Regions from separate parts of the Rhizobium sp. RSm-3 genome, predicted to be linked through region 4. Evidence: riboswitches for the same ligand, from Rfam matches in the RefSeq annotation. Region 4 holds a riboswitch; each other region holds the start of a gene.
The links. Region 4 has a riboswitch for cobalamin ahead of nrdH (glutaredoxin-like protein NrdH). Riboswitches for the same ligand answer to the same signal wherever they lie in the genome.

Region 1: linked by a shared signal. The riboswitch ahead of BBJ66_RS25475 (CbtB domain-containing protein) and the one ahead of nrdH (glutaredoxin-like protein NrdH) in region 4 are both predicted to bind cobalamin.
Region 2: linked by a shared signal. The riboswitch ahead of cobU (bifunctional adenosylcobinamide kinase/adenosylcobinamide-phosphate guanylyltransferase) and the one ahead of nrdH (glutaredoxin-like protein NrdH) in region 4 are both predicted to bind cobalamin.
Region 3: linked by a shared signal. The riboswitch ahead of bluB (5,6-dimethylbenzimidazole synthase) and the one ahead of nrdH (glutaredoxin-like protein NrdH) in region 4 are both predicted to bind cobalamin.

What each region holds. Positions count from the first base shown of each region.
Region 1 covers NZ_MAWZ01000046.1:27,547-32,910, forward strand. The annotation lists gene BBJ66_RS25455 (sensor histidine kinase) at 1-716, opposite strand, end outside; gene BBJ66_RS25460 (sulfite oxidase-like oxidoreductase) at 901-1,563, shown strand; gene BBJ66_RS25465 (hypothetical protein) at 1,548-2,180, opposite strand; gene BBJ66_RS25470 (CbtA family protein) at 2,231-2,977, opposite strand; gene BBJ66_RS25475 (CbtB domain-containing protein) at 2,991-3,200, opposite strand; adenosylcobalamin (AdoCbl) riboswitch at 3,214-3,356, opposite strand; gene BBJ66_RS25480 (histidine phosphatase family protein) at 3,434-3,988, shown strand; gene BBJ66_RS25485 (putative bifunctional diguanylate cyclase/phosphodiesterase) at 4,500-5,364, shown strand, end outside.
Region 2 covers NZ_MAWZ01000024.1:87,134-92,497, reverse strand. The annotation lists gene cobN (cobaltochelatase subunit CobN) at 1-741, opposite strand, end outside; gene cobW (cobalamin biosynthesis protein CobW) at 746-1,795, opposite strand; gene cobU (bifunctional adenosylcobinamide kinase/adenosylcobinamide-phosphate guanylyltransferase) at 1,800-2,324, opposite strand; cobalamin riboswitch at 2,627-3,023, opposite strand; gene BBJ66_RS19525 (chloride channel protein) at 3,251-5,041, shown strand; gene BBJ66_RS19520 (adenylate/guanylate cyclase domain-containing protein) at 5,062-5,364, opposite strand, start outside.
Region 3 covers NZ_MAWZ01000024.1:251,609-256,972, reverse strand. The annotation lists gene BBJ66_RS20295 (NADP-dependent malic enzyme) at 1-50, shown strand, start outside; gene BBJ66_RS20290 (ribonuclease H family protein) at 97-627, opposite strand; gene BBJ66_RS20285 (DUF2865 domain-containing protein) at 781-1,872, shown strand; gene bluB (5,6-dimethylbenzimidazole synthase) at 1,895-2,584, opposite strand; cobalamin riboswitch at 2,627-2,813, opposite strand; gene BBJ66_RS20275 (MFS transporter) at 2,985-4,391, shown strand; gene BBJ66_RS20270 (methyl-accepting chemotaxis protein) at 4,592-5,364, shown strand, end outside.
Region 4 covers NZ_MAWZ01000031.1:4,978-10,341, reverse strand. The annotation lists gene BBJ66_RS22440 (heavy metal translocating P-type ATPase) at 1-1,435, shown strand, start outside; cobalamin riboswitch at 1,636-1,861, shown strand; gene nrdH (glutaredoxin-like protein NrdH) at 2,124-2,345, shown strand; gene nrdI (class Ib ribonucleoside-diphosphate reductase assembly flavoprotein NrdI) at 2,359-2,775, shown strand; gene nrdE (class 1b ribonucleoside-diphosphate reductase subunit alpha) at 2,754-4,958, shown strand; gene nrdF (class 1b ribonucleoside-diphosphate reductase subunit beta) at 5,159-5,364, shown strand, end outside.

The sequences.
Region 1 (5,364 bases), on a different contig from region 4:
GGCTCGAAGCGCTGGCGTGTGACCGGCAGCGCCGTCAGTCTGGCATTGGCATAACGCCGCGAGGCTTCCGTGCGTGCGATGCGATCGGCCGTCAGCGGCAGGATCGCGCCGTAGAGCCATTCCGGGCTGCCGGACATGAAGATGATGCCCTCAGGATCGGAGACGAAAATCTTGTATTCGCCGCCGCCCCAGGAGGATTCGATCATGTCGATATCGACCTTGAAGACGATGACGCCGCGAATATCCGTGCCGGTCCGGATCGGCGCGGCGAAATAATAGCCGCGCTTCAGCGAGGTGGTGCCTAGCGCATAGAACCGCGCCTGCCGGCCTTCGATCGCGTCTTGGAAATAGGGCCGGTAGCTGAAATTCTGCCCGACGAAGCTTCCAGGTCCGTCGTAATTGCTGGCCGCGATCGTCTCTCCATCCGGCTTGACCACATAAATGTCGGAGGATTTCAGCAGCCCGTTAATCTGCTTGAGATAGAGATTGGCCGCATCGCGCAGTGCCGCATTTTCAGGGGCGCTCACCAGTTCCTTGATGTCGTCATGATCGGCGATCAGCGCCGGCAGCGCCTCGTAGCGGTTGAGGTGACCGCTGAGCGCCGAGACGGCAAGGCGCAGCGCTGTCCCCGCCTGCGCCGAGGCCTCTCCCATATAGGCGCGTGTCGCAATCGCGCTTCCATAGGTGAAGAAGGCGAAGATGATCAACGGCACCACCAGGAACGCCGCTATCGCACGATATCTCGACAGATCCGGCTCCTCCCCTTTCCGCCTCCACTCCCCAGCGAGGCATACCCGACGGCTCAAGTTTAATGACGCCGACACGGATTTCCAAGGGCCCGCCGAAACTTGACACCCGGAGACGCGAATGCCCTATTGCGGTATCGTAGGGAACCCCATCATGAGCAACGACAAGACGCCCGCCGACAGCAAGCTCACCAGCTCCAAGCGTCGCTGGGCGGCAGAGGGCAAGTTTCTGACCGGCCGCATCAGCCGCCCCGAAGCCGAGCGCCTGCCGCCCGGCCAGCATCTCGTCAAAAACTGGCCGGTGCTCGATCTCGGCCAGCAGCCCGTCATCTCCACCGATAGCTGGCGTCTTGAAGTGCGCGGCCTCGTCGAAACGACGCTCACACTCAACTGGGCCGACTTCCAGGCGATCGAGCAGAGTACCAAGGTCAGCGATATCCACTGCGTGACCACCTGGTCGCGCTACGATAACAAATGGCGGGGTGTTTCCACGCGCGATCTGCTCGATCTCGCCATGCCGAAGCCGGACGCCGGTTATATCATGCTGACGAGTTATGACGGCTATACGACCAACCTTCCACTTGCCGATTTCGCCGCCGAGGACGCGATCCTTGTGACATCATGGGAAGGCCTGCCGCTGACGCCGGATCACGGCGGCCCGATGCGCCTCGTCGTGCCGCATCTTTATTTCTGGAAAAGCGCCAAATGGCTGCGCCGCATCGAACTGATGTCGGGTGACGAGGCCGGCTTCTGGGAAAAGAACGGCTACCATATGTATGGCGATCCGTGGCGCGAGCAGCGCTATTCCGACGATTGAGCCTTCGGCCGCAGAAAGCGACCCAGCGCAAACACCACAAGGGCGAACAGAGCGGCGAACCCCGTCAGCGACGCCATGCTGGCGGCATGAAACGGCACTTTACTCCAGCGTGGCTTGACGACATCGGCGGTGTTGAAGGCCTCGCCGCTGAACCGGCAGGTGATGAGCGCCAGGCTGCGCCGCACCATGTCGTCATCGACCGCGGAAATGATTTCACCAGCCGCAACGGCCTCCCGCGGCATCTCACGCATCGAAAGCAATACCGCCTTGGTCGCCGCAAGATAGGCATGGGCGCATTCGTTGAACGGGCTCTGCTCGTCGCTCACGCTGCCCGGCATCCGTCCCCAGAGACAATAGGAATACTGGATTTCGGCGTAGTTCAGAACGCGCCGGAATGGCTCGTTCGTATCGACTGCACGGGACGCCAGACCGATAATTCGGCCGCGATAGTCCGAAATCACCGCCATCTCGCCATGCGAAATTTCTGGGATCTCGAGACCGGCATGGCTGGCGCCGCCGCTGCGGCTATGAGCAAGGGCGTTTTCAACAGGCATGCAAAAGAAAGCGGCGGCGGCAAAGGCCGTCGACAGGAGCGATATGGTGCTGCAGCTTTTCATCGTTGCCCGAAAATCTAAAGGCGCCGGCAAAACGGCGCCCCTCGATGTGTTCAGTGGAAGGCCTTTACCTGCCGGACCGGTTGCCCGCCCTTCACGGCAAGCCGCTTTTCCGCCAGCGCTCCGAAGCCAAGACCGAGCGTTGCCCAGAGGATCGCATGCATGGCGAGCGTTGTCGTGCGGAAACGCCAAAGCACCATCGCCGAGAAGTTCTCCGGCACTTCGTTGATCGGCGGCAGCAGATAAAGCACGAGGCCGATAAAGACGAGATAGGCGATGCCGGCGATGATGGCGCCGTTCCAGAGGCCGAAACGCTCGGAAAGACGGCGCGACAGCGCCACCGCGGCGATCAGGGCGGCGAGGGAGACGACGATCATCAGGAAGAACAGCTCGGTCCTGACGCCGATTGTATCGGCATTGCCGACCGCCGGCGGGTTGGCCGGATATTTGATAGCGGGAACGAGAACGATCGCCACGAAGGCGAAAATGGCGATGACCGCCGAGGTGCCGCGCGCCGAAAGGCTGCCGACGCGGCCGTGCACGAAAGCGAAGGCGAGCGCGAAAAGCCCGCCGACGGCAATGCTATGGGCCATGACGCCGGTGAAAAGGCCCGGACCGGCCTGCATGGCGCGGCTGACGATTTCAGGTTCGGCGGCTTCGCCGGTCGCCTGGGCGCTCGCCTCCTCGAAGGCGATCGCCGAATCGACCAGCGGCTCGCCGAAAGTATGGGCGAAGGCGAAGACGAGGAAGCCAGCAATCAGGCCCGCGAGCATGCCGCGTAGCAGGAGGTTTCCAACCATGTCGGGAACTCCCCTAGTGGCAGGGGAAGCCGAGGAGGTGGCGGGCGTCATGCACGAATTCATGCACGTACATGCCGTTGAACAGCGCCATCGCGCCTTCCTCGGTGCCGACGAAATAGATGGCGATGAGCATCAGCAGGCCGCCGAAGATCGCCCATGGCAGGATCTCTGCTACGGGGATCGGCGCCGGTGCCGCAACAGGCGCAAAAGTGGTGTCAGACATGTATTCCTCCGGGAATGACGCGTTCAGTCGAAAGAGTGCTTATGCGGCAGGGTCTGACTTCCAGCGCGAAGAACCTTCGACACGCTGGTCACAGCGGCGCGACCGTGCCGGATTTACACCGGCTTCCAAACCCGCAACAGCACGGTTATATCTGCAGGCCGAAGAGCCTGTCAACGAAACTTCATGAAGCGGCGACGGGCTGTTCCCACCGCTATCCGGAGATCGGAACGACCGTGAATACGCGCCTTACCTGGATCTGCCACGGCGCGACGGCGGCGAGCCGCAAGGCCCTGTTCCCGCTCGACGAACCGCTGGAAGACAAGGCCGCAGAAGACGCGGCCAGGATGGCCGCCCTGCCCCGTGCCGATCGTATTGTCACCAGCCCGGCTTTGCGCGCCCGCCAGACTGCCGACGCGCTCGGCCTTCAAGCCCGGACGGACCCTGTCCTTGGCGACTGCGATCATGGCCGCTGGGCCGGCAAGTCGATCGCGGCGATAGAGGCCGAGGAGCCGGAGGACCTCATGGCCTGGATGAGCGATCCGGAAGCGGTCCCGCACGGGGGCGAGAGCCTTGTTGATCTTGGCATACGCGTCGCCGGCTGGATGGACAATGAATCCGCCCTCGGCGGCCATGTGATCGCCATCAGCCACGCCGCCGTCATCCGGGCAGCGGTTGCCCATGTGCTTCGGGCGCCGCCATCCTCTTTCTGGCTCGTCGACATCGAGCCGCTTGGTATCGTTCGCATGACCAGCAACGGACGGCGCTGGTCGCTGCGTTTTCAGCATTAATGCATGTCGCCCGGAAGTGTGCCGCGGTTCCGGGATAACGACATGCATAAAACAAAAACCTAAGGCGCGTCGCATGAATCCCGTTTAATGCGACGCGCATTAGCGATCCCTCATCTTATCCAGCTTTACACAAGCAAATTGCGTCATCTCTGTTGAACCCGGCTTCACCGGGACTACTTCCTTGTCCCAAGGAGATGGAAGACATGACATATGATTGGAGTGGCGAGCGTACGCGGCGCCTGCGCCTGATGCGTTTCGCCACAATCACACTTCTGATCGGTCTCGTCGTCAGCGTCCCGCTGCTGATCGTCACCGCCTGAAGCACGAGAAAGGGCGAGCATGCGACAGCACGCTCGCCTTCGTGCTTTCCCGTCCCCGCTTCACGAGAAGCGCGTCCGTCTCTCGACGGTGCAGCAACAGGCTGCGGCCTCCAATAATTCGCCTTCTGGTTTCAACGAACATTTCAGACTTTCGTGATAGTTCGGCATAGGGTGGAGATGGAGAAGGCCACATGCCGGTGTTTTTCCAGAGCAGGGCCGGAAGGCAATGCGTGTCGATCGTCGGGCTTGGGATAACTCTCTGGCTCCTCGGCGCGCTGTTGCAGCTCGACGACAGCCTTGTCTATTTCATGACCGGTTTCGGCGAATATGGCGCCGACAAACTCGTTCTGGCGCTCGGCATCGCCGGCGCCATGAGCTTCATCTATTCGGTGCTGCGCATCGCCGACCTGCGCAAGGAAACGGAACTGCGCGCCGCCGCCCAGGCGAAGGCCGATTGGACGGCCACCCACGACCATCTAACCAAGCTGCCGAACCGCTACGCCTTCGAACGCAAGATCCTCTCATGGCCGATCAAGGACGACGAGGACCAAATCGAGGAATGGGATCGCAACGTCACGCTCTTCTCCGTCGATCTCGACGGCTTCAAGAAAGTCAACGATCTCGTCGGCCACAAGGGCGGCGACATTCTGCTGATCGAGGTTGCCAGGCGAATCTGCGCGCTCGGCAACGCCGATTGCGTTTACCGCTTCGGCGGCGACGAATTCATCATCGTCGCCTTTGCCCTGACGGCACCGCGCGAGGAGCGTTTTGCCAGACTGCTAATCCAGGCTGTCACCCGGCCGATCCATATCGACGGTTTTGCCGTCGAAGTCGGCGCCAGCGTCGGCTACGACCGCTGGACCGAAGGAGCCGAACCGCTGGAAGATGCCGCGCATCGTGCCGACCTCGCCATGTACGAGGCAAAATCACGCGGCCCCAACCATTATTTCGCTTTCGAACCGGCCATGCAGGACAAAGTCACGGAACGCGCTGCGCTAGAAACCAGGCTGCGCGCCGCAATCGCCAACAAGGCGATCAAACCCTTCTATCAGCCGC
Region 2 (5,364 bases), on a different contig from region 4:
CCCCACAAGGGGGGGGATCGGCAAGACGCTAGGTCTCAACTCCACATCAGTTGCTTGGCGAAGCCTTAGCGCCCATCCGATCTCCCCCCTCGTGGGGGAGATGTCCGGCAGGACAGAGGGGGGTGCCACAACCTCAGAAGACGAAGAAGACATACTAGCGGCAACCCGCCGCCACTCATCGACCCCGATCAGCCCCCGCCCCGGCCACCAGATGCCGGCCTTCATCAGAGGCACCGCCGGCGCCGGCTTCTCCGCACCCGACAGCATCGCCCCGGCATAATCGAGAAAGGCGCGCGCATTGGCATCACCGCCCTCGATCAGATAGGCCCAGAGCGCATCGAGATCATCGGAGGCGATGTTCGAAAACGGCGCCAGCCCTGCATCCGGCCTGGAGTCACCCGGCAGCACCGCAATCAGCGTGCCATTGCGGGCTGCACACGCATGCAGCGCCTCCAGCGCATAGCGGAAATAGCTGGCGCCGCCGAGCGCACGTACGACGATGAGCCTGGCGTGTCGCGCCGTGCGCTCGACATAGGTATCGACCGACATCGGGTGCTTGAGGCTCATCAGGCTGGCGAGCCGCAGCGAATGCGGTCCACCACGCGCTTGATGGGCGGCCGCGACCGCCGCAAGCTCGCTGTCGGCAGCCGACAGGAACAGGATATCGCCCGGCGTCTGCCCGAGGTCGATCGCCTCCTCGCCGTCGCTGATCGTTCCCTGCTGGGCCAGAAGCAGATGCATGGGGTTACGCCAGCGCCTCGATCGCTATCCGCACAGCATCCTGATCCATTTCGTGCAGGCCGATAACAACGAGACGCGTGGCGCGCTTTTCACCAGGCGTCCAGGCGCGGTCGAAATAGTGGTCGATGCGGCTGCCGACGGCCTGAAGCTGTAGGCGCATCGGCTTGCCTGAAACGTCGACGAACCCCTTGAGGCGCAGCACGTCATGGGCTGATATGATGGCCTCCAGCGCCTCGACGAAGCCGGCAATGTCGGCGACTGCGCCGAGTTCGACGACGAAGCTGTCGAATTCGTCGTGGTCGTGCGCCACACCGTCCTCATGCTCCAGCTCGTGGTGCGACTTGCGGTTGGCGATATCGTCCTCCGTGCCGATGCCGAGGCCGAGCAGGATGCCGGCCGGCACCTCGCCGTTCCTCGCCTCGATCATCGCAGGCTTTCGTGCGGTGCGGGAGGCGACCTCATCACGCACCCGGCCGAGTCCGGCCACGTCGATCAGGTCGGTCTTGTTGAGTACGATCAGATCGGCGCAGGTGAGCTGATCCTCGAACAACTCCTCGATCGGGCTCTCGTGATCAAGCGATTCATCTGCGCCGCGTGCCGCCTCGACCGCATCGTGATCGTCGGCGAAACGGCCGGCGGCGACAGCGGCGCTGTCGACCACCGTGATGACGCCGTCGACGGTCACCTGGGTGCGAATGTCAGGCCAGTTGAAAGCCGCAACCAGCGGCTGCGGCAAGGCAAGGCCCGAGGTTTCGATGACGATATGGTCGGGGCGCTGTTCGCGTTCGAGCAGTTTCGTCATCGTCGGAATGAAGTCGTCGGCGACCGTGCAGCAGATGCAGCCATTGGTCAGCTCGATAATGTCGTCTTCCGTGCAATTCTCCGCGCCGCAGCCCTTCAGCACGTCGCCGTCGACGCCGAGATCGCCGAATTCGTTGATGATGAGCGCGATCTTCTTGCCGCCCGCGTTAGTGAGCAGGTTGCGGATCATCGTCGTCTTGCCGGCACCGAGGAAGCCGGTGATGACGGTTGCGGGAATCTTCTGCTGGTTCATGGATTTAACCCTTCATTTTCAGCGGCAGGCCTGCCGCGATGAAATAGACTTCGGCGGCCTTCGCCGCGATCATCTGGTGGAGACGGCCGGCATGATCGCGAAAATCCCGCGCCATGCGATTGTCGGGCACGATGCCAAGGCCGACCTCGTTGGAAACGAAAACGAGCCGCGCCTTTACGCGCGGCAGAAAATCGGCGAGTGCTGCAAATTCCCCCGCCATCTCGCGCCCCTCCATCATCAGATTGGTAACCCAGAGCGTCAGGCAGTCGATCAGCACGATACGCCCCTCGCCGTCGATGGCGGCGAGCGCGCCGACAAGATCGAGCGGTTCCTCATGTGTGGTCCAAGACGGACCGCGATCGGCCCTGTGCTGGGCGATGCGTGCCTGCATCTCCTCGTCCCACGCCCGGCCGGTCGCGAGGTAGTGACGATCGAGGCCGGTCGACACGACAAGAGATTCGGCGAAGCGGGATTTGCCGGAGCGTGCGCCGCCGAGGATGAAGGTGGTGTTCGAGAGAGCCGTCGTCATGCGCAAGCGCTCCCGCTAGAGAGGGCGCGGCGGTGCCACATCCCCCTTCTCCCCAGCGGGGAGAAGGTGCCGGCAGGCGGTTGAGGGGGTGAGCGGCAAAGCCGCGAATGCACTGAGCGCAAGCGAAGGGCAAAATGACGGAGGTGCCGTGCGGCCCCCTCATCCGACCCTTCGGGCCACCTTCTCCCCGCGGGGGAGAAGGTGAGATCGCAGCGTCGCACCGCACGAGGCAGCGCCGAATTCAATCGTACAGCCAAAACAACCTCCGTGCTGGCAGCGGGTCTCTTGCCCAGGGTTGGGCTTCTCGCCCGGCACGAATGGCAGGTCTCCTGGCTCACGGTTGTCGGCCGCGATCGGGGCAGACCGGAATCCGGTCGCCCCTGATCGTGCCAGCGAATCTGCCTCGCCTTCCCGGCTGCATCGGAGAAGAGGTGGACGATTCGTAGAAATAGAGGCGTCCGACCCCGGTTGATCACCATGCATGTCCAGTGGCTTTTCCGGCATGTCGCCCGTCCCGCCCGCCTGCACCATTGCAGACTGCCGGCCGAAAGGGCTCGATGCCGGATGGAAGACCCTGACCGCTCTACAGTCGCGGGGTCGGCTGTGATGAAGGCGCCCGGTGTGGGTCCACCCCGTCACATTCCCTTTTCATCCGGAATGGCGTAACACCGATCCGGAACCATCCGTTATATCCTAGGATGGTTAGGCAAGCTCAGGGGTGAAGTCAACCGGCCGATACGATCGGGAACGGCCAGCCAGTCGGCGCAACGCTCGCAACACGACTTACTCTACCTAAAACATCGTCATTTATCAGATACTTACGTCATAAATATTTGACCCGGGCGCCAGCTTTTCGCCGCAATTACATCGCAAGCGGTCTGCGCCATCGCCCTTGACCGGGCCTCCTCCTGCCTAGTTGTCTTGCCATGCTTATGAAATTGGATCGGCGCCGGTTCCGGGCGCTGCGTGTTTTCTTTGATCCGGGGCGGCTGCGGGCGCTGACGCGACGCAGCGAAGTCGGCCTGTCGCTGGCGGGCGCCGTCGTCGGCATCGCCTCGGGGCTTGCCGTCACCGGCATGAGCTTCGTCTCCAACGAACTGCATCAGCTGGTCTTCGGCATACCAGACAGTGAAAGGCTGAGCTCGTCGGTGATCGACGACAAGATGCTGCTGTTGACCGCCCCCGTCATCGGCGGCATTCTGCTCGGACTGTTGCTCTTCGTGTTGGCCAAACGCCGCAAGAAACCGATGGTCGACCCGATCGAGGCCAATGCCCTGCATGGCGGCCGCCTGTCCTTGACCGACAGCGTTATCGTCGCCGTGCAGAACCTGATCTCCAACGGCTTCGGCGCCTCCGTCGGCCTGGAAGCCGGCTATACCCAGCTTGCCGCCGGCCTTGCCTCGAAATTCGGCCTGAAGCTGCAGCTTCGCCGCTCGGATCTGCGCATCCTCGTCGGCTGCGGCGCGGCCGGCGCGATCGCCGCCGCCTTCAACGCGCCGCTGACCGGCGCCTTCTATGCCTTCGAGCTGATCATCGGCACCTATACGATTGTGTCGCTCACCCCGGTCGTCGTCTCCGCCCTCGTTTCCACTTTGATCGCAAGGCTGCTCGCCGAAGGCGATTTCACCATCGATATCGGCAGCTTCGGTTCGGTCGTGCCGGCCGATTATATCCCGGCGCTGCTGCTCGGCGTCTTCTGCGCCGGCGTCGGCATCCTGATCATGCAGGGCGTCTCCTTCGTCGAGGAACTGGCCCGTAAGAGCTCGATCGCCCCGCCCTTCCGTCCCGCGCTCGGCGGCATCGTCGTCGGGCTGCTGGCGATGATCTCTCCGCAAGTGCTTTCGGCCGGCCACGGCGCGCTGCATCTCAACCTCTCGCGCGAGGTAGCGATCCCGGCGCTGATCGGCCTCTTCCTGTTGAAATCCTTGGCCTCGGCGATATCGATCGGCTCCGGCTTCAGGGGCGGCCTGTTCTTCGCCTCGCTGTTCATGGGCGCCCTGCTCGGCAAGCTCTTTGCCTATTGCGGCCCCTATTTCGCCGCTGCGACGCTGACGCCCGTCATCTATGCCGTGGTCGGCATGAGTTCGCTTGCCGTCGCCGTCATCGGCGGACCGCTGACGATGACATTCCTGGCGCTCGAAATCACCGGCGATTTCCCGATCACCGTGCTGGTGCTCGCCGCCGTCATCACCTCCTCGCTCGTCGTGCGCTCGACCTTCGGCTATTCCTTCGCCACATGGCGCTTCCATCTGCGCGGCGAAAGCATCCGCAGCGCCCACGACGTCGGCTGGATCCGCAACCTGACGGTGGACAAGCTAATGCGCGCCGACGTCAAGACGGCAAAAGCGGGCATTTCACTGGAGGAATTCAAGCAGGCCTTCCCGATCGGCTCGGCCCAGCGCGTCATCCTCGTCGAGGAGAGCGACAAATATGCCGGCCTCGTGCTGGTGCCGGAGATTTACGCCAACCCGACCGACACCCAGGACGAGGGCAAGACGCTGGCCGATTTCATCCACTACCGGAACGATTTCCTGCAGCCGCAGATGAATGCCAGGCAGGCGGCGGCGATCTTCGACAAGAGCGAAAGCGAAGCGCTCGCCGTCGTCAACAACCTGATCGAACGCAAGGTGATCGGCCAGCTCAGCGAAAGTTATACGCTACGCCGCTACAGCGAAGAACTAGACCGCCGCCGCCGCGAGGTCTCAGGCGAGATCTGATCCCATCGCTTGCGCCGCCGCTACCCCGCGTCGGCGAGCTTGAACACGTCGGCCCGCTTCGAAACCCCGCGCAATGCGAACGATCCGAGATACTCGCAAGCCACGGCACAGGTCGCCGCGAAACTGTCCGACAGCAGCAGGGGCTGCTCAAGCGTGCCGCAGAGCTTTTCCAGCCGCGAAGCCTCGTTGACGGCCCTGCCGATTACCGTGAAGTCGAGCCTGCCGTGGGCGCCGACATTTCCGTAGAAGACCTCGCCGAGATGCAGCACCACATCGACGCCGATATCGGGGCCTCCGTTGCATGTCCGCTCGCGATTGAGCTC
Region 3 (5,364 bases), on a different contig from region 4:
TCGTCAACATGGCCGCACTCGCCGTCGTCGAGGCATCGCAGCCGGCGTAAGCCGCTTGCGGCCGAGCAACGACGCCTGAAATCGGCCAGCGCCGTATCAGCCCCGGATCGACAGGCGTCCTCTATCGGCGAGCGCGTCCGCGCGCTCGTTACCGGCAATCCCCGAATGCCCCTTGCACCAGGCAATGGTCACCTGGGCGTTTTGGGATAGCTGAAGATCGACGGCTTTCCAGATGTCCGCATTGTCGATCATTCGCCTTCGCCCCTGTCCATTCGGGCTGCTTTTCTTCCAGCCGTTATTCTTCCAGATATGTCGCCTGCTGTTGCAGCCTTTGACGGCATAGACGGAGTCGGACCAGATGGTCGCGGGTTCGCCGGTCGGTTGGCTGTTGACCCACATGGCGGCCCTGAGAACGGCGGTCAATTCCATGGAATTATTGCTGGAATCGTTGACGCCACCGAAGTCGGAGGCGATTTCCACCCCATCGCGATAAGCGACAAACGACCAGCCTCCATGCCCGGAACCGGGCTCAAAACAACCGTCCGCGAAGAGGTGAAGGCCGTGTTGGGTCTCCGAGACGCCTGATGTCGGCGCAAAGGATCGGGTCTCGTCGGGAATGCCTGTCATTTTAACCGAGTCTCGGGCGATTGCTGGATAAGATCAGGAAAATACGCTAATATTTTCTCTGAGCTTATTAAGAGAAATCCGTTAAGGGAAAACGCGCGGCCGATTGAAGTCGCATTCGACCCACCGACCGTTTGCTCATTCCGGGACGACGCCGTGAAACGCCGAAACCTGTCTCTCGCCCTTCTCCTCGCCTTCGCAGCGCCCGCCGTCGCGCAGACCAATGCCATCTGCGAGGACCTGCGCGGCCGCCTCGCCGACCTGCCGCGATCGATCGGCAATGGCAATGGCCCGGAAGCCCGCCAATATGCCAGCGCCATGGCCGAGCAGAACCTCGAACTGCGCAAGGTTCGCAACGACATGCGCAGTTACGGCTGCACCTCTGGCAGCATGGTGGTGATCGGCGGCGAGAATGCCGATTATTGCGCCGAGCTCTCACAGGCCGAAGGCCGGATGATCGACAATATCGCTTATCTCCAGGACCGTCGCAACGAGCTGACCGGCCGGAACGGCGCCGATGACGACCGCCGCGAACTGATGGCCGCGCTCGACAGCAACGGCTGCAACAGCGAGAATTTCTATGCGCCGGACGAGCGCAGCGCCGACGAGCCTGCCCCGAGCGTCGAGGAGCAGGCGATGCGTTCCGATACCTTCATTCCGCTCGGCGGCGGCGAGGAGGCCGATCCGCGCTACGGCCTGCCGCGGGCCGAGATGCTGTCGCCGGTCAGCACCATGTGCGTGCGCAGCTGCGATGGCGGTTTCTTCCCGATCAGCTCGAACGCCACCTCGGTCGATTTCGGCCGCGACGCTGAGACCTGCGCCAAGATGTGCCCGGGGATCGAGACCGAACTCTTCTATCGCGAGGTGACGAGCACGGAAGCCTCGAACATGATCTCGGTCGCAACCGGCACGCCTTACAGCGCCATGAAGAACGCCTTCGCCTACAAGAACCGCGCGCCCGGTGAAAAGAACGCCTGCGCCTGCAATCTCACCGCCTATTACGACGAGATGCGCGGCAAGCAGGCAGCAAGCCAACCGCCGCAGCAGGGCTCGATCACCACCATCCGCACCAATCCGCCGGTGAAGGCCGCCGCGACACCAGCCGCGCCGCAGACACCGGTGCCGGATCGCCCCTACGACCCCACGCAAAACAAGGTCCGCCAGGTCGGCCCGCAGTTTCTGGCCGGCGACCAGGGCTCGATCGATCTCGCCAATCCCGCCGCACCTGGCCCCCAACCGCAGCAGTAGCAGCCGCAGCAGCAGTGATTGGCTACGGCTCGTTGCGTCCCCAACCGTCGTGAAAGACGAGTTCTTCGAGCGGCAGCCGCTGCCGCCAGCCTTTGACCGATAGTTCCGGCTGGTCATAGAGCCGATCAACGAAACCGGCGCAGAGCCAGGCGACCACCTCGATATGCTCGGGTATGCCGAGAATGCTCTTCAGCTCGCCCTCGCGAAAAATGCTGACCCAGCCGATGCCGACCCCTTCGGCGCGGGCCGCCAGCCAGAGATTCTGGATGGCGCAGACCGTGGAATAGCTATCCATCCGCGGATTATGCGTACGCCCCAGCACGACGCTGCCGCTGCGGGTGGGATCGCAGGTCACGCAGATGCCGAGCGGCGCCTCGACGATGCCTTCGAGCTTGAGGGAGCGGTAGGCCTGGCGCCGCTCACCCTCGAACATCGATGCCGCTTCCTCGTTGGCCTTCGAAAAGGCATCCCGGACGCGCGCGCGCACCGTTGGGTTTTTCACCAGAATGAAATTCCACGGCTGCATGAAGCCGACAGAGGGTGCATGGTGGGCGGCCGTCAGCAGCCGCGCCACCACATCGTCGGGCAAGGGATCGGGCAGGAACTGGCTGCGAACGTCGCGCCGCGTCATGATCGCATGATAGACGGCCTCGCGTTCGGCCGAGGAAAAACCGGACGCCACTGACAGGGCATCCTCATCTAAGGGTCGCATCGTCAAATCCCCAACAACGCAACCGCCCGCCGTCCGCGCGGGTTGGGTCTATCTTGCCAGGCCGGTCTTCTGACTTGGCGTCACCCGTCTGCCGCAGCCTTCCCGGCAAAAGCCAGTGGCATGATAAAACGGCGGACGTCGGCCTTACAGCGTTGGGCACGTTCCGGTCTTGCACCGGATTCCCGATTCTCCCGCTTGAAAAGCGGGCACCTGACGGCGCATCTATTTCAGCAAACCGGCTCTGCGGCAAGCGGCCTCATGCCGCGTTCACCCGTATGTGACATCGATCGCGTGGACAGCTGCGCATCGCTCCCGTAGAACTCAACAGATCCCGACCGACGCCCATGGCGCCGCGATTTGTCTCTTTGCACCCCGGTTGCCCGTGCCCCGCTTCACGCCCATGATCCTTGCGGTCGCCCTGTTCATGGAACAGATGGATTCGACCGTGATTGCCACCAGCCTGCCGGCGATAGCCGCCGATATCGGCACATCGCCGATCGCGCTGAAGCTTGCCGTCACCAGCTATCTCGTGGCGCTGGCGATCTTCATTCCGATCAGCGGCTGGATGTCGGATCGTTTCGGTGCGCGCAACATCTTCCGCATGGCGATCTTTGTCTTCATGGTGGGTTCGGTCGCCTGCGCCTTTTCCAATTCGATCGCGGCCTTCGTCGTCTCGCGGCTGATCCAGGGGGCCGGCGGCTCGATGATGACGCCGGTCAGCCGCCTGCTGCTGGTCCGGGGAACGCCGCGCCACGAACTCGTCGATGCCATGGCGTGGCTCACCATTCCGGCGCTGATCGGCCCGATCATGGGGCCGCCGATCGGCGGCTTCCTCACCACCTATCTCAGCTGGCACTGGATCTTCTGGATCAACATCCCGATCGGGGTGCTCGGCATCATCCTCGTCACGCGTTTCCTGCCGGCGGTCGAACCGCGCAGCCCACGGCCGATGGATTTTCCGGGCTTCTTCCTTTGCGGCATCGGCTTTTCCGGCTTCGTCTTCGGCCTCTCGGTCATCAGCCTTCCCGCCGTGCCCGTCATCTACGGTTACGTCACGGTGGCGATTGGCATCCTTGCCGGCCTCCTCTATCTCCTGCATGCCCGCCGCGCGCCCTATCCGCTTCTCGATCCGAAAATGTTCCACTACCCGATGTTCCGGGCGGCGATCCTCGGCGCCTCCAATTTCCGCATGGGGCTCGGCGCCCTGCCCTTTCTGATGCCGCTGATGCTGCAGCTCGGCTTCGGCCTGACGCCGCTGCAATCGGGTTCGGTCACCTTCGTCAGCGCGCTCGGCTCGATGGGGTCGAAATTTGCCGCTTCGCGCACCTTCAATGCCTTCGGTTTCCGCACCGTCATATCGATCACCACCTTGCTGGCGGCGATCTTCCTCGGCATCAACGGGTTCTTCACCACTGAGACGCCGCTGCCGCTGATCATGGCCTGCCTGCTGATCGGCGGCCTCTTCCGCTCCATGGCCTTCTCGGGCGTCAATGCCATGGCCTTCGGCGATGTCGACGATGCCGACAGCAGCCAGGCGACCGCAATCAATGCCGTCGCCCAGCGTATCTCCATGGCGATGGGTGTGGCGATCGCCGGCGGCATCCTCGAAATTTCGAGCAGTCTTCATGGCGGCAGGCTGCTGGTTTCGGATTTCCACATCGCCTTCTTCAGCGTCTCGGCAATCTCGGCGCTCGCCTGCATCACCTTCCTGCGCCTGCCGCGCGACGCCGGCGCGGAACTGACGACACGCCGCCGTAAGCACCGCCAGGCCGAGCCGGAAGAGGCCATGGCGGAAAACAGCCCTTGATCCCGCAGGCCGCCGCTTCGGTATCCCATTCTACTTTATGATTTATTCACACATCGAAGACACACTGCGTCTGCTCGTTTTGGGTCGCAAGGGGGACATGGGTATGAGTGCTCATGCTGCGACCGCCGGCGTGGATGCCTGTATTGATAGGCTGGTCGGGACCATAGCCGACTGAGCCCGCGTTTCGAGGCCCCCGCGGCATGTTCCAATTTTTAAAAGCGATGCCTCTGACAGCCAAGCTGGCGGCGATTATCGTGGCCGTCAACCTTTGCGGCATCTCCGCCTTTGCCACCTATACGTGGATGTACGAAACCAAGGCGTTGATCGATGGCGCCAAGGCGAACTGGTCCAAGGATGTGGAGCAGTTCGCCTCTCTGGCCGCCGGCGGCGTCAAATGGGGCAAGGCGAATGCTGTTCGCGAGGCCTATTCGCTGTATCGCGACGATCCCACGCTTGACCTTGTTCAGTTTGCCGCCTTCAACGCCGAACTTGCGGCCGTCGATACATGGACGCGCGACGGCGTTGACGGTTTGCCCGCACCTGCCGATCTGGCGAAGCGCCTCAGCGCCAAACCTGAGAAAACGACGATCGATGACAGCGGAATATCTGCCGGTGTTGTGACGATCATCGCGCCGCTTCCGCTGGATAAATCAGGCAAGGCCACCGGCTACGTCGTCACCAACTGGTCGGTCGAAAAAATCGCTGCTGAGGTCAAGCAGAAAGTGCTGATCTCGCTGCTGACGCAGTTCGCGATCACCGCCATGGCCGTTGTCGCTTTCCTTCTCGCCATGCGCAGCCTCGTCGGCCGCCCGCTCAGAATTCTCAGCGCGCGGATTAGCGCCTTGCAGAAAGGCGATCTGGCCTCTCCCGTCACCTACCGGGAAAATGGCGATGAGATCGGTTTCCTGGCGCGTGCCCTGGAAGTTTTCCGTAACGAGGCGATTGCCAAGATCGAAAGAGAGCAGGCCGCTGC
Region 4 (5,364 bases):
GGTGCGTCCGGGCGATCGCATCTCGGCTGATGGCATCATCGTCTCGGGCGAGAGCGCGATCGACGAGGCGCCGGTGACCGGCGAGAGCACGCCGGTGCGCAAGGGCGTCGATGCCGTCGTCTTTGCCGGAACGGTGAATGGCGATGCGGTGCTCCGGGTTCGCGTCACGGCGGCGGCTGCCGACAATACCATCGCCCGAGTCGTCAAGCTGGTGGAGGAGGCGCAGGAATCGAAGGCGCCGACGGAACGCTTCATCGACCGCTTCTCGCGTTATTACACGCCCGGCGTCGTGGTGGTCGCAGCATTGGTCGCGGTCGTTCCGCCGCTATTCCTCGCTGGGGCGTGGGACGAATGGATCTACAAGGGCCTTGCCATCCTGCTGATCGGCTGCCCCTGCGCGCTTGTCATCTCGACGCCGGCGGCGATCGCCGCCTCGCTTTCAGCAGGCGCCCGGCGCGGACTGCTGATGAAGGGCGGCGCGGTGTTGGAAACGCTCGGCAAGGTGACGATGGTCGCCTTCGATAAGACAGGCACGCTGACGGAAGGCAAGCCTCAAGTGACTGATATCGTTTCCTTCGGATTGAGTGAGGCGCAGATCTTGTCGCGCGCGGCAGTGCTGGAGCAGGGCTCCAGCCACCCCTTGGCGCTGGCGATCCTCAAACGCGCCAAGGCTGGCGGCGTCCCCGTGCCGCCGGCTTTCGAACTGGAAGCGCTGCCGGGCAAGGGGGTCAGCGGTAAAGTCGGCGGCGAGACTCTCGATTTGCTGTCGCCGTCCGCTGCCCGCGAGCGCGGAGCGCTCGACGGCGAAAAGGATGCACGCATTACTGTTCTGAACGATGAGGGCAAGAGCGTATCGGTGCTGCTCGTCAATGGTGTTGCAGCCGGCCTGATCGCCATGCGCGACGAGCCGCGCGAGGATGCGCAGGCCGGGCTTGCCACGCTTAAATCGGCCGGCGTCAAGGCGATGATGCTGACGGGCGACAACAAGCGGACGGCGGCAGCCGTTGCCGGCATGCTCGGCATCGACTGGCGCGGCGAGATGATGCCCGAGGACAAGCAGCGGGTCGTCAGCGAATTGAAGCGCCAGGGTTTCATCGTCGCCAAGGTCGGGGACGGTATCAACGACGCTCCGGCATTGGCCGCCGCCGATATCGGCATCGCCATGGGCGGCGGCACCGATGTGGCGCTGGAAACGGCGGATGCCGCCGTGCTGCACGGGCGCGTCGGCGACGTGGCCCGGATGATCGAACTGTCCAAACGCACGATGCGCAACATCCTAGAGAATATCACCATCGCGCTCGGGCTGAAGGCGGTGTTCCTGGTGACGACGATCCTAGGGATCACCGGGCTCTGGCCGGCGATCCTCGCCGATACCGGCGCCACCGTGCTGGTGACGATCAATGCACTTAGGCTGCTTCGGATAAAGGGACAGTGACGATTCGGGGGACGATTCGGGCCTGACCAGGAAACAAAATCTGAGGGCCGGCTACGGGTCGGTCCTCTTCATCCGGCCCTTCTCCACAGCCTGTTTTCTTTAAGCCTTCGTTATCCATGTTTTTCACAGGAACGCAGCGATTTCAAACCTGTCGTAACGCAAGGCGAAAACCATCCGTTGACACGATTTTGGATTGGCATACTATATCTAGTGTTCAAGGTTCCTTCGATTCGTCAGGATCGCAGGCTAAGACGGGAATACGGTGCGTTTCGCCATGACGGCGCAACAAGGCCGGAGCTGCCCCCGCAACTGTGAGCGGCGAGCAACTGTCCGATTTCAGGTCACTGAGGCATGATGCCTTGGGAAGGCTGGGGCAGGGTGCTTCGACCCGCAAGCCAGGAGACCTGCCTTGAACGAGATGTCCACGGGCGGGGTGTCCGGAAGGTCGCGTGCATGACAGCGGAATGATCCGCGCCTGTTGCGCTGCCCCGAACGTCCGCATGAGCACTTCGGGGTTGAAGTTATGTCCAGAACATCAAGGCCGCCGCCCGCGCAAATCCCGAAAGGGATCCTCTCGGGCGTTTAAACCGCCGACTTTGCCAGATCACCATCAAACGTTGCCCCGGACGTCGCAAGGCGACCGATCCCAGTATTGCGTCCTGAATTCTTTGACATCACGAGGAACATGATGAGCGTTACCGTCTACAGCAAACCCGCCTGCGTCCAATGCACCGCCACCTATCGCGCCCTCGACCGCCTGGGCGTCGATTACGACGTCGTCGATATCTCCGAGGACGCCGAGGCGCTCGATCGTGTGCGCGGCATGGGCTATATGCAGGTTCCCGTCGTCGTTGCCGGCGAGCAGCATTGGGCGGGGTTCCGTCCGGATATGATCAGCGCGCTCTCCTGACCGAGGAAAGGCGATGGGCCTGATCGTCTATTATTCCAGCCGATCCGAGAATACCCATCGCTTCGTCGCCAAGCTCGGGATGCGCGCGGCGCGCATTCCCTCAAGCGGCGCAGAGGCGTTCCATATCCGCGAACCTTTCGTGCTTGTCGTGCCGACCTATAGCGGCGCCGGCGGCCCAGGGATCGTAAAGGGGGCCGTTCCCAAGCAGGTGATCCGTTTCTTGAACGATGCGGAGAATCGAGGACGCATCCGGGGCGTGATTGCCGCGGGCAACAGCAATTTCGGCGAGACATATGGGCTCGCCGGCGACGTGATCTCGCAGAAATGCCAGGTGCCTTACCTCTACAGGTTCGAGCTCATCGGCACGGAGGAGGATGTCGCCAACGTCAAACGCGGATTGGAACGGTTTTGGACACGGGAACAACTCTGACGCGGGATGCGGGCGCAAAACCGCATAACACTTTTGCTCATCCCGCCGGCGAACGCCCTTTGAAAGCGGCGGAGACGCTCGACTATCACGCGCTGAACGCGATGCTGAACCTCTATGACGACGAGGGCAGGATCCAGCTCGACAAGGACCGCATGGCGGCGAAGCAGTATTTCCTGCAGCATGTGAACCAGAACACCGTGTTCTTTCACAATCTCCGGGAAAAGCTCGATTACCTCGTCACCGAGGGCTATTACGAGCAGGAGGTTCTCGATCAATATTCGTTCAATTTCGTCCGCGACCTGTTCGATCAGGCCTATGCCAGGAAATTCCGTTTCCCGACCTTCCTCGGCGCCTTCAAATATTACACCAGCTATACGCTGAAGACCTTCGACGGGAAGCGCTATCTCGAGCGCTACGAGGACCGCATCTGCATGGTGGCGCTGACCCTGGCGCGCGGCGACGAGGCCCTTGCCCGCGACATGGTCGACGAGATCATTTCCGGCCGTTTTCAGCCGGCGACGCCGACCTTCCTCAATGCCGGCAAGCAACAGCGCGGCGAACTCGTCTCCTGCTTCCTGCTGCGGGTCGAGGACAATATGGAATCGATCGGCCGGTCGATCAATTCGGCGCTGCAATTGTCGAAACGTGGCGGTGGCGTCGCGCTGTCTCTCACCAACATCCGCGAGGCCGGTGCGCCGATCAAGCAGATCGAGAACCAGTCGTCGGGCATCATCCCCGTCATGAAACTGCTCGAAGACAGTTTCTCCTATGCCAACCAGCTCGGTGCCCGCCAGGGGGCGGGCGCCGTCTATCTCAATGCCCATCACCCCGACATCATGCGCTTCCTCGACACCAAGCGCGAAAATGCCGACGAGAAGATCCGCATCAAGACGCTGTCGCTCGGCGTCGTCGTGCCCGACATCACCTTCGAACTCGCGAAAAACAATGAGGACATGTATCTGTTCTCGCCCTATGACGTCGAGCGCGTCTACGGTGTGCCCTTCACCGAGATTTCGGTGACGGAAAAGTACCGGGAGATGGTGGCGGACGCCCGCATCTCGAAGAAGAAGATCAAAGCGCGTGAATTCTTCCAGGTGCTTGCCGAAATCCAGTTCGAGAGCGGCTATCCCTACATCATGTTCGAAGACACGGTGAACCGGGCAAACCCGGTTGCGGGTCGCATCTCCATGAGCAATCTCTGCTCGGAGATCTTGCAGGTGAGCGAGGCGAGCGACTACAATGACGACCTCTCCTACAAGCATCTCGGCAAGGATATTTCCTGCAATCTCGGCTCGCTGAATATCGCCGCGGCCATGGATTCCAACGATTTCGGCAGGACGATCGAGACTTCGATCCGGGCACTGACGGCGGTCTCCGACATGAGCCACATCGCCTCGGTTCCGTCGATCGAGAAGGGCAATGACGACAGCCATGCGATCGGCCTCGGCCAGATGAACCTGCACGGCTATCTCGCCCGCGAACGCATCTTCTACGGCTCCGAGGAAGGCGTCGATTTCACCAATATCTATTTCTATACGGTGACCTATCACGCGATCCGCGCCTCGAACCTGCTGGCGGTCGAGCGGGGCCAAAGCTTCAAGGGCTTCGAAAAATCGAAATATGCCTCCGGTGACTATTTCGACAAATATACCGAAAAGGAATGGAAGCCGGCGACCGGCAAGGTGCAGGCGCTGTTCGACAAATCAGGAATCCATATTCCGACACAGGATGATTGGGCGGCGTTGAAGAAGGCCGTCATGACCTCCGGCCTTTATAACCAGAACCTGCAGGCGGTGCCGCCGACGGGGTCGATCTCCTACATCAACCACTCGACCTCCTCGATCCATCCGATCGTCTCGAAGATCGAGATCCGCAAGGAAGGCAAGATCGGCCGCGTCTACTATCCGGCGCCGTTCATGACCAACGACAATCTCGATTATTATCAGGACGCTTACGAGATCGGGGCGGAGAAAATCATCGATACCTATGCGGCGGCGACCCAGCATGTCGATCAGGGCCTGTCGCTGACCCTGTTCTTCCGCGACACGGCAACGACGCGCGATATCAACAAGGCGCAGATTTACGCCTGGAGGAAGGGCATCAAGACGATCTACTACATCCGCCTTCGCCAGATGGCGCTGTCCGGCACCGAGGTGCAGGGCTGCGTGTCTTGTACGCTGTGATTTGAATTCGCTCCGGATCAGCAAGATGCCCCTCACCCTAACCCTCTCCCCGTTTTGACGGGGGGAGGGGACGTGCCCTGCGAGAGGCTTGTGGGGAACGGGGGGCTTGCGGCATACCCCCTTCGCCCCGCGCGCGGGGAGAACGTGCCGGCAGGCGGATGAGGGGCAAATCGCACATATTCCTCAAAAGGGACCACCTAATGAACATGCAATTGAAACCCGTCTCCCGCGTGCGCGCCATCAACTGGAGCCGCATCGAGGACGATAAGGATCTCGAAGTCTGGAACCGGCTGACCGGCAATTTCTGGCTGCCTGAGAAAGTGCCGCTGTCCAACGACATTCCTTCCTGGGCGACGCTGACGCCGGCCGAGCAGCAGTTGACCATCCGCGTCTTCACCGGGCTGAC